Regions from separate parts of the Streptomyces sp. KLMMK genome, predicted to be linked through region 2. Evidence: predicted binding sites of a transcription regulator. Region 2 holds the regulator's gene; each other region holds the start of a gene.
The links. Region 2 encodes HrcA, which represses chaperone genes, less so after heat shock. Its sites were predicted from a motif close to TTNGCACTCNGNNNNNCNGAGTGCNAA; they were not measured.
Positions count from the first base shown of each region.

Region 1 (3,272 bases), on a different contig from region 2:
TGCAGGGCGGCCACGGCCTGGGCCGGGCAGTGGCGGTCTACGGGGCGGGCCTGCTGGCGGGCTACGCGGCGGGATTCGCGGCGACGTACGCGTTCGGGCTGAGCCGCCGGTCGCTGCGCGAGCTGAACGCAGAACACCCCGCAGAGAACAACGGATAGAACAGCGGATGGAACAACGGATGGAACAACGGCCCGAGGGCGGCACCCCCCTGGTGGGGGGCACCGCCCTCGGGCGCGTACAGCGTCAGGACAGGTGATCCGTCAGGATCAGAAGTCCATGTCACCGCCGGGCATGCCGCCCGGAGCGGCCGCGGCGGCCTTCTCCGGCTTGTCGGCGATGACGGCCTCGGTGGTGAGGAAGAGCGCAGCGATGGACGCGGCGTTCTGCAGGGCGGAGCGGGTGACCTTGGCCGGGTCGATGATGCCCTCGGCGACCAGGTCGACGTACTCGCCCGTGGCGGCGTTGAGACCGTGGCCCGGGGTCAGGTTGCGCACCTTCTCCACGACGACGCCGCCCTCGAGACCGGCGTTGACCGCGATCTGCTTGAGCGGGGCCTCCAGGGCCAGCTTGACGGCGGCGGCACCGGTGGCCTCGTCGCCCTCGAGCTCCAGCTTCTCGAACACCTGGGAGGCCTGCAGCAGGGCCACGCCACCACCGGCGACGATGCCCTCCTCGACGGCCGCCTTCGCGTTGCGAACGGCGTCCTCGATGCGGTGCTTGCGCTCCTTGAGCTCGACCTCGGTCGCGGCACCGGCCTTGATGACGGCCACGCCGCCGGCCAGCTTCGCGAGGCGCTCCTGGAGCTTCTCGCGGTCGTAGTCCGAGTCGCTGTTCTCGATCTCGGCGCGGATCTGGTTGACGCGGCCCTGGACCTGGTCGCTGTCACCGGCACCGTCGACGATGGTCGTCTCGTCCTTGGTGATGACGACCTTGCGGGCGCGGCCGAGCAGGTCGAGACCGGCGTTCTCCAGCTTGAGGCCGACCTCCTCGGAGATGACGGTGCCACCGGTGAGGATGGCGATGTCACCGAGCATGGCCTTGCGGCGGTCGCCGAAGCCCGGGGCCTTGACGGCGACGGACTTGAAGGTGCCGCGGATCTTGTTCACGACGAGCGTGGACAGGGCCTCGCCCTCGACGTCCTCGGCGATGATCAGCAGCGGCTTGCCGGACTGCATGACCTTCTCCAGGAGCGGCAGCAGGTCCTTGACCGAGCCGATCTTGGAGTTGACGATCAGGATGTACGGGTCGTCGAGGGACGCCTCCATACGCTCCATGTCGGTGGCGAAGTACGCCGAGATGTAGCCCTTGTCGAAGCGCATACCCTCGGTGAGCTCCAGCTCCAGACCGAAGGTCTGGGACTCCTCGACGGTGATGACGCCTTCCTTGCCGACCTTGTCCATGGCCTCGGCGATGAGCTCGCCGATCTGGGTGTCGGCGGCGGAGATGGAGGCGGTGGAGGCGATCTGCTCCTTGGTCTCCACGTCCTTGGCCTGCTCGAGCAGGGCACCGGAGACGGCCTCGACGGCCTTCTCGATACCGCGCTTCAGCGCCATCGGGTTGGCACCCGCGGCGACGTTGCGCAGGCCCTCGCGGACCAGGGCCTGGGCCAGGACGGTCGCGGTCGTCGTGCCGTCACCGGCGACGTCGTCCGTCTTCTTCGCGACCTCCTTGACCAGCTCGGCGCCGATCTTCTCGTACGGGTCCTCGAGCTCGATCTCCTTGGCGATGGAGACACCATCGTTGGTGATCGTGGGGGCGCCCCACTTCTTCTCGAGGACGACGTTGCGGCCCTTGGGGCCGAGGGTGACCTTGACGGCGTCGGCGAGCTGGTTCATCCCGCGCTCGAGACCGCGCCGTGCCTCCTCGTCGAACGCGATGATCTTGGCCATGTGAAGTGGTCCTCCCAGGACGGGGTGGAGACTGCTCCGGACCGCACTGGCGCCCGCGACGGACGGCCTGCGCACCCTGCGGTTCCTTGCCCCGCCTGGCATGCGGACCTCACCGACGGTCCAAATCTGTCACTCTCACTCGGAGAGTGCTAAGCCCAATGATTAGCACTCGACCAGGGAGAGTGCAAGCGCCTCGGGGGGACAGTCACGCCCACGGGGCGCCCGGAGCAGGGGCCCCAGGCAGCCGTACCCACCCCACGCGCCCCGCACACGCGCGAGGGGCTCGCACCCCGTCGGGTGCGAGCCCCTCTGCAAACCGAGCGAGCCGGTGGTCGATGCGCCGCGATCAGACCTGCTGCAGCTTCACCATGTCCGCCTGCGGCCCCTTCTGGCCCTGCGAGATCTCGAACTCGACCCGCTGACCCTCCTCGAGGGTGCGGTAGCCGTCCATCTGAATCGCGCTGTAGTGGACGAATACATCCGCACCACCGTCGACCGCGATGAAGCCGTAGCCCTTCTCCGCGTTGAACCACTTGACGGTGCCCTGAGCCATGCCTAACTCCCCTATTACTGGCCCTTGCGCAGGACCGCACTTCGCGGACCCGGGTCAGACCTCACCCCCTGGCAGCCCAGTGGGTGTGCGCCGGAACGCGTCGACCGCGGCTGAATGTATCTGCACGGATGCCGTCTGCAACAGGTCACTCGGACGAGAATTCCGGGCATGGCCGATCGAGGAAATCGGCTGAACTCCGGGTATTTCAGGGCAAGTCGGGCCGGGTATAACGCAACCAACCCGGCATTTCGTGCACACACTTCGCGCACAACTTGACGGGTTCTCATATGCGTTCGGCACTGACGCCGGGCGGGGATCGTCCCAACTGTATCGCGCTCAACAGGCGGAATCGCCCCGTCCGCTTTACGGACGGGGCGATTCCGGGGACGTCGTGCGGCAATAACGGAAGAACCCTGTGAAACCTCAGCCGCCCGCGACGGCCGGGATGACGGAGACGGCGGAGCCGTCCGGGGTGGGGGTCTGCAGCCCCTGCTCGAAGCGGACGTCGTCGTCGTTGACGTAGACGTTGACGAACCGGCGCAGCTTGCCGGCGTCGTCGAGCACGCGGGCCGCAATGCCGGAGTGGTTCTTCTCCAGGGACTGGAGGACATCGGCGAGGGTCGCGCCTTCGGCGGAGACCTCGGCCTTCCCGCCGGTGTAGGTGCGGAGGATGGTGGGGATGCGGACGGTAACGCTCATGGGAAAACCTTCCGGAGAGATTGTGGGCGGCTGTTCCGCAGGGCTGGGGGGACCCCGGACGGGGTTTGGGGGAGGGCGGGCACAACCGGCCCGCAGACGTCACCTGCAGACGTCAGACGGCAGCAAGCCCC
Region 1 covers NZ_JBAMDC010000231.1:4,399-7,670, reverse strand. The annotation lists gene V7793_RS25810 (PTS transporter subunit EIIC) at 1-158, shown strand, start outside; gene groL (chaperonin GroEL) at 267-1,889, opposite strand; gene V7793_RS25800 (cold-shock protein) at 2,236-2,442, opposite strand; gene V7793_RS25795 (ubiquitin-like small modifier protein 1) at 2,866-3,141, opposite strand; gene thrC (threonine synthase) at 3,254-3,272, opposite strand, start outside.
Region 1: the regulator HrcA is predicted to act here: its motif matches at 2,052-2,078, upstream of groL (chaperonin GroEL).

Region 2 (3,272 bases):
CCCGGAGACGCCGCCGGCCATGGGCGCCTGCACGACCGGGTGCCGGCACAGGCCGGTGAGCACGGAGGCCACCCTGGGTTCGTATGCCATGACCACATCGTGTCACAGACCATGTCAATCACCGGACGGGCTCGATCCGAGCCCGTCCGGTGAAAAAGACCACACAGGTGCGTAGAGGACCAGGGGGGTGCGCAGCCGGGCGCTCAGCGCCCGGAGCGACCCCCGGCCCGGCGCCTACCGCCCGTTGAACGCGTCCTTCAGCCGCGAGAACAGCCCCTGCTGCCCCGGCTTGAACTCGCCCATCGGCCGCTCCTCGCCCCGCAGCTTCGCCAGCTGCCGCAGCAGCTCTTCCTGCTGCGGGTCGAGCTTGTTGGGGGTGATGACCTCGACGTGCACGATGAGGTCGCCGCGGCCGCCGCCGCGCAGGTGCGTGACGCCCCGCTGGTGCAGCGGGATCGACTGGCCCGACTGCGTACCGGGCCGGATGTCGATCTCCTCGACGCCGTCCAGGGTCTCCAGCGGCACCTTCGTGCCGAGGGCCGCGGCCGTCATCGGGATGGTGACCGTGCAGTGCAGGTCGTCACCGCGGCGCTGGAAGACCGTGTGCGGCTTCTCGTGGATCTCGACGTAGAGGTCGCCGGCGGGGCCGCCGCCGGGGCCGACCTCGCCCTCGCCCGCGAGCTGGATCCGGGTGCCGTTGTCGACACCGGCCGGGATCTTGACCGTCAGGGTGCGCCGCGAGCGGACGCGGCCGTCGCCGGCGCACTCCGGGCAGGGCGTGGGCACGACGGTGCCGAAGCCCTGGCACTGCGGGCACGGCCGGGAGGTCATCACCTGGCCGAGGAAGGAGCGGGTGACCTGCGAGACCTCGCCGCGGCCGCGGCACATGTCACACGTCTGGGCGGAGGTGCCGGGGGCCGCGCCCTCGCCGCTGCACGTGGTGCAGACGACGGCGGTGTCGACCTGGATCTCCTTGGTCGTCCCGAAGGCGGCCTCGTCGAGGGTCACTTCGAGACGGATCATGGCGTCCTGGCCGCGCCGGGTGCGCGAGCGCGGGCCGCGCTGCGACGCCTGTCCGAAGAAGGCGTCCATGATGTCGGAGAAGTTGCCGAAGCCCGCGCCGAAGCCACCGGCGCCGCCACCGCCGCCGGACGCCGAGAGCGGGTCGCCGCCGAGGTCGTAGACCTGCTTCTTCTGCGGGTCCGAGAGCACCTCGTAGGCGGCGTTGATCTCCTTGAACCGCTCCTGCGTCTTCGGGTCCGGGTTGACGTCCGGGTGCAGCTCGCGGGCGAGGCGGCGGAAGGCCTTCTTGATCTCGTCCTGCGAGGCGTCGCGCCGTACGCCCAGGACCGCGTAGTAATCCGTGGCCACTTACGACTCCGCCAGGATCTGTCCGACGTAACGTGCCACTGCGCGTACCGCTCCCATCGTTCCGGGGTAGTCCATGCGGGTCGGTCCGACCACGCCGAGTTTGGCGACTGCCTCGTCGCCCGAACCGTAGCCGACGGCGACGACCGATGTGGAGTTCAGTCCCTCGTGAGCGTTCTCATGACCGATGCGCACCGTCATCCCGGAGTCCTTGGCCTCGCCCAGCAGCTTCAGCAGGACGACCTGCTCCTCCAGCGCCTCCAGCACGGGCCGGATGGTGAGGGGGAAGTCGTGACCGAAACGGGTGAGATTGGCGGTGCCGCCGATCATCAGCCGCTCCTCGGTCTCCTCGACCAGCGTCTCCAGCAGGGTGGCCAGCACCGTAGAAACGGTTCCGCGGTCCTCCTGCTCGAAGGACTCGGCCAGATCCGCCACCAGCTGCGGGACGTCCGTGAACCGGCGGCCCACGACACGGCTGTTGAGCCGCGCGCGCAGATCCGCGAGGGAGATCTCGCCGATCGGGGCCGGGCAGTCGATCATGCGCTGCTCGACCCGCCCGGTGTCCGTGATCAGCACGAGCATCACGCGGGCCGGAGCCAGCGAGAGCAGCTCCACATGGCGCACCGTCGAACGGGTCAGCGACGGATACTGCACCACCGCGACCTGCCGGGTCAGCTGCGCCAGCAGGCGGACCGTACGCCCCACGACGTCGTCCAGGTCGACGGCGCCGTCCAGGAAGTTCTGGATGGCGCGCCGCTCCGGCGTCGACAGGGGCTTGACGCCCGCCAGGCGGTCGACGAAGAGCCGGTAGCCCTTGTCGGTCGGGATACGGCCGGCGCTGGTGTGCGGCTGGGCGATGAAGCCCTCCTCCTCCAGCGCGGCCATGTCGTTGCGCACCGTGGCCGGGGAGACGCCCAGCCGGTGCCGCTCGGTGAGGGCCTTGGAGCCGACCGGCTCCTCTGTACCCACATAGTCCTGGACGATGGCGCGCAACACCTCGAGCCTGCGTTCGCTCAGCATCGCGCGCACCTCCAAGTCCAGACCGTCTTACGGGGCCCGTTCCTGGCACTCAGCAGTCGCGAGTGCCAAAGCCCTCCAGCCAGTGTACGGCCGTGCACCACAGGCAGGGCAAGAGCCGTCCCCGCCGCGTGCCCGCGGCAGGACGCCGGACGGGCAACCGTACCGCGCTCCCGCTAGCGTCCTGCTATGGACAGCGGTCAGCAAGGCCACGGGGATGCAGCACGGTGGGAACGGCTCGCGCCGGGCGTCGCGCGCCGCCGAATGCCGACGTGGGACGCCACCGTCGGGGTCGTCACAGGCAGTACGGGCGTGCTGCTCGTGGACACCGGCTCGACGGTCGCCGAGGGCGCGGAGATCGGGCACGAGGTGCGCGAACTGTTCGGCCGGGGAGTGACGTATATCGCTCTGACGCACCCCCACTTCGATCACGTCTTCGGCACGGCGGCCTTCCCGGGCGCGGAGGTGTACGCGGCCGTGGGCGCCGCCGAGCTGATGCGGCGCGAGCGCGAGGAGCTGCGCCTGGACGCGGAACGGTACGGGCTCGCGCCCGGCGCCGCCGCGGAGGCCGCCGAGCGGCTCGTCACGCCCCGGCACCCGGTCAGCGGGGAGCTGACGCTGGACCTGGGCGGCGGGCGTCAGGCGCTCCTCGCCAACCTCGGGCCCGGCCACACCGCGCACGACCTGGCGGTCTTCGTCGCGGGCTCGGGCGGGGCGCCCGAGGTCGTCTTCTGCGGGGACCTGGTGGAGGAGTCCGGCCGGCCCCAGGCCGGGCCGGACGCGCTCCCCCACCGGTGGCCCGCGGCCCTGGACCGGCTGCTGGCGCTCGGCGGCGAGGACGCGCTGTACGTGCCGGGGCACGGGGCGGTGGTGGACGCGGCGTTCGT
Region 2 covers NZ_JBAMDC010000159.1:393-3,664, forward strand. The annotation lists partial or broken gene V7793_RS21540 (nitronate monooxygenase) at 1-72, opposite strand, end outside; gene dnaJ (molecular chaperone DnaJ) at 235-1,371, opposite strand; gene hrcA (heat-inducible transcriptional repressor HrcA) at 1,372-2,388, opposite strand; gene V7793_RS21555 (MBL fold metallo-hydrolase) at 2,575-3,272, shown strand, end outside.

Region 3 (3,272 bases), on a different contig from region 2:
CCGCCGATGCCGCAGCACAGGTCCGCCACGGAGCGGACGCCGAGCGCGGCGAACCGGCCGGCCCGGTATTCGGCCACGGACCGCCGCGTCGACTGCTCCACGCCGTTCGGCGTGAAGAACATCCGGTACGCGTCCTCCGGCCCGAACTTCGCCACCGCCCGCTGCCGCAGCCGGGCCATGCCGAGCGCTGCCGAGACGAGCTCCGCGGGGTGGTCGCGGCGCAGCCGGGTCGCCGTGGCCAGTTCCCGGGCGGGGTCGTGGTCGCGCAGCCCGGCGAGCAGGCTGCGGCCCTCGTCCGTGAGGAGGGCGGTGAAGGCGGCGACGGCGGCCGCCGACGCGTCCGGTTCATCCCGGGCGTTCGGCTTGTTCGGCTTGTTCGGTTCGTTCTGTGCTGGCACCCGGCCATTCTTGCCCAGCCATTCTTGCCCAGGCCCCCTCCCCGGCCCTCCGACAGGCCCGCCCTTCCGCCCGGTCCGCCTGGCTCGAACACATGCACAACAATCGGAGGTGTGAGCTCCCCTATCTCCGGCCCTATCTCCGGCCCGATATCCGCCCGCGCGTCCGCCCGTGCCGCCGCCGCGGGCACGCTCCTGCTGGCCCTGCTCCTCAGCGGCTGCTCCGGTTCCTCCGGCGGCGGCAAGGGAACGGCGTCCGCGTCCCCCTCTCCGCGTATGGACGCGGCGTCTTCGCCCTCGGCCTCCGCCGTCCCGGACGCCGCCGCCTACCGCCGCTGGGGCCTGGACAAGCCCCTCGCCGCGCCGCCCGCCCCGCCGGCCGCCAAGCTGACGGACGGGATGAAGGCCGGCGACGCGCCCAAGGTGATCCGGCGCGTGCCCACCAGCGACAAGGTCGTCTTCCTGACCTTCGACGACGGGGCGGAGAAGGACCCGGAATTCGTGAAGATGGCCAAGGACCTGAAGCTGCCCTTCACGATGTTCCTCACCGACGACATCGCCCGCGCGGGCAGCGGTTACGGCTACTTCGAGCAGCTGCGGGGCGAGGGGAACCGCAACGGCATCCACAACCACACCCTCTCCCACCCCAACCTCCGCACCCTCTCCGCCGACGCGCAGCGCCGCGAGGTCTGCGGCCAGCAGGGCGCCCTGGAGAAGCGGTACGGCAGCAAGCCGCCGCTGTTCCGGCCGCCCTACGGCAACTACAACGACGCCACCCTCGCCGCGGCCGGCAGCTGCGGGGTGAAGGCGCTGCTGCTGTGGGAGGCGACGATGCAGATCAACGACATGCGCTACGCGGACGGCGGCAAGCTGCGCTCCGGCGACATCGTCCTCGCCCACTTCCGCGGCCCCTCGGAGCTCAAGGGCACGACCATGACGCAGATGGTCACCAACATGCTGCGCAGCATCGAGCGGCAGGGGTTCACGGTGGCGCGCCTGGAGGATTACGTCTAGGCCGGCCGGGCGCCGGGCATCCGGCATCCGGCTGTGCGCACGGTAGCGCCGTGCGCGCCCCACGCGTCCTACGCGCTGCACGCGTCGTACGCGCCGCATGGGAATCCGGAGGATTACGACCCGTGGCCCGCGGGCAGATCCACCTCCGCGCCGGAACGCAGGAGCGCGCCGCCCCGACCGGCCGGGTGCCTTACCCCCAGGGGTGAACTGCAAGCTCGCCGCACGGCGAATTGGCACTCCGCTTGACCGAGTGCTAACCGCGTCATAGTCTCGGCTCCGTTGGCACTCTCCACCCGGGAGTGCCAAACGCAGCGACGGGCAGAATCCGGCACCCGCGACGACGGATCCTCCTGGTCGCCACCTCAGACAGATAACCCCGTGAATCTCCGAAGGGGGAGGTCGGATCGTGACGACCGCCAGCTCCAAGGTTGCCATCAAGCCGCTCGAGGACCGCATCGTGGTCCAGCCGCTCGACGCCGAGCAGACCACGGCCTCTGGCCTGGTTATTCCGGACACCGCCAAGGAGAAGCCCCAGGAGGGCGTCGTCCTGGCCGTGGGCCCGGGCCGCTTCGAGGACGGCAACCGCCTTCCGCTCGACGTCCAGGTCGGCGACGTCGTGCTGTACAGCAAGTACGGCGGCACCGAGGTGAAGTACAACGGCGAGGAGTACCTCGTTCTCTCGGCTCGCGACGTGCTCGCGATCATCGAGAAGTAATTCACCCCGTTTGATGTGATCTGCGCCCCTGGTCCCCGTTTCCGCGACTACCGTCCGGACAACCGGGCGCCGGGGCGCAGTTCGTTTGAGAGGACTTGAAGCAACCATGGCGAAGATCCTGAAGTTCGACGAGGACGCCCGTCGCGCCCTCGAGCGCGGTGTCAACAAGCTGGCGGACACGGTCAAGGTGACGATCGGCCCCAAGGGCCGCAACGTCGTCATCGACAAGAAGTTCGGTGCCCCGACCATCACCAACGACGGCGTCACCATCGCCCGTGAGGTCGAGATCGAGGACCCGTACGAGAACCTCGGCGCCCAGCTCGTCAAGGAGGTGGCGACCAAGACCAACGACATCGCGGGTGACGGCACCACCACCGCGACCGTCCTGGCCCAGGCGCTGGTCCGCGAGGGTCTGCGCAACGTCGCCGCCGGCGCCTCCCCGGCCGCCCTGAAGAAGGGCATCGACGCCGCGGTCAAGGCCGTCTCCGACGAGCTGCTCGCGACCGCCCGTCCGATCGAGGACAAGGCCGACATCGCGGCCGTCGCCGCCCTGTCCGCCCAGGACAAGCAGGTCGGCGAGCTCATCGCCGAGGCGATGGACAAGGTCGGCAAGGACGGTGTCATCACCGTCGAGGAGTCGAACACCTTCGGTCTGGAGCTGGACTTCACCGAGGGCATGGCCTTCGACAAGGGTTACCTGTCGCCCTACATGGTCACCGACCAGGAGCGCATGGAGGCCGTCCTCGAGGACCCGTACATCCTCATCCACCAGGGCAAGATCTCCTCGATCCAGGACCTGCTGCCCCTGCTGGAGAAGATCATCCAGGGTGGCTCCTCCAAGCCGCTGCTGATCATCGCCGAGGACGTCGAGGGCGAGGCCCTCTCCACCCTCGTCGTCAACAAGATCCGTGGCACCTTCAACGCCGTGGCCGTCAAGGCCCCGGGCTTCGGTGACCGCCGCAAGGCGATGCTGGGCGACATGGCCACCCTGACCGGCGGCACCGTCGTCGCCGAGGAGGTCGGCCTCAAGCTCGACCAGGTCGGCCTGGACGTGCTGGGCTCCGCCCGCCGCGTGACCATCACCAAGGACGACACCACCATCGTCGACGGTGGCGGCAACTCCGAGGACGTCCAGGGCCGCGTCGCCC
Region 3 covers NZ_JBAMDC010000128.1:4,096-7,367, reverse strand. The annotation lists gene V7793_RS19440 (class I SAM-dependent methyltransferase) at 1-281, opposite strand, end outside; gene V7793_RS19435 (polysaccharide deacetylase family protein) at 510-1,409, shown strand; gene groES (co-chaperone GroES) at 1,816-2,124, shown strand; gene groL (chaperonin GroEL) at 2,231-3,272, shown strand, end outside.
Region 3: the regulator HrcA is predicted to act here: its motif matches at 1,640-1,666, upstream of groES (co-chaperone GroES).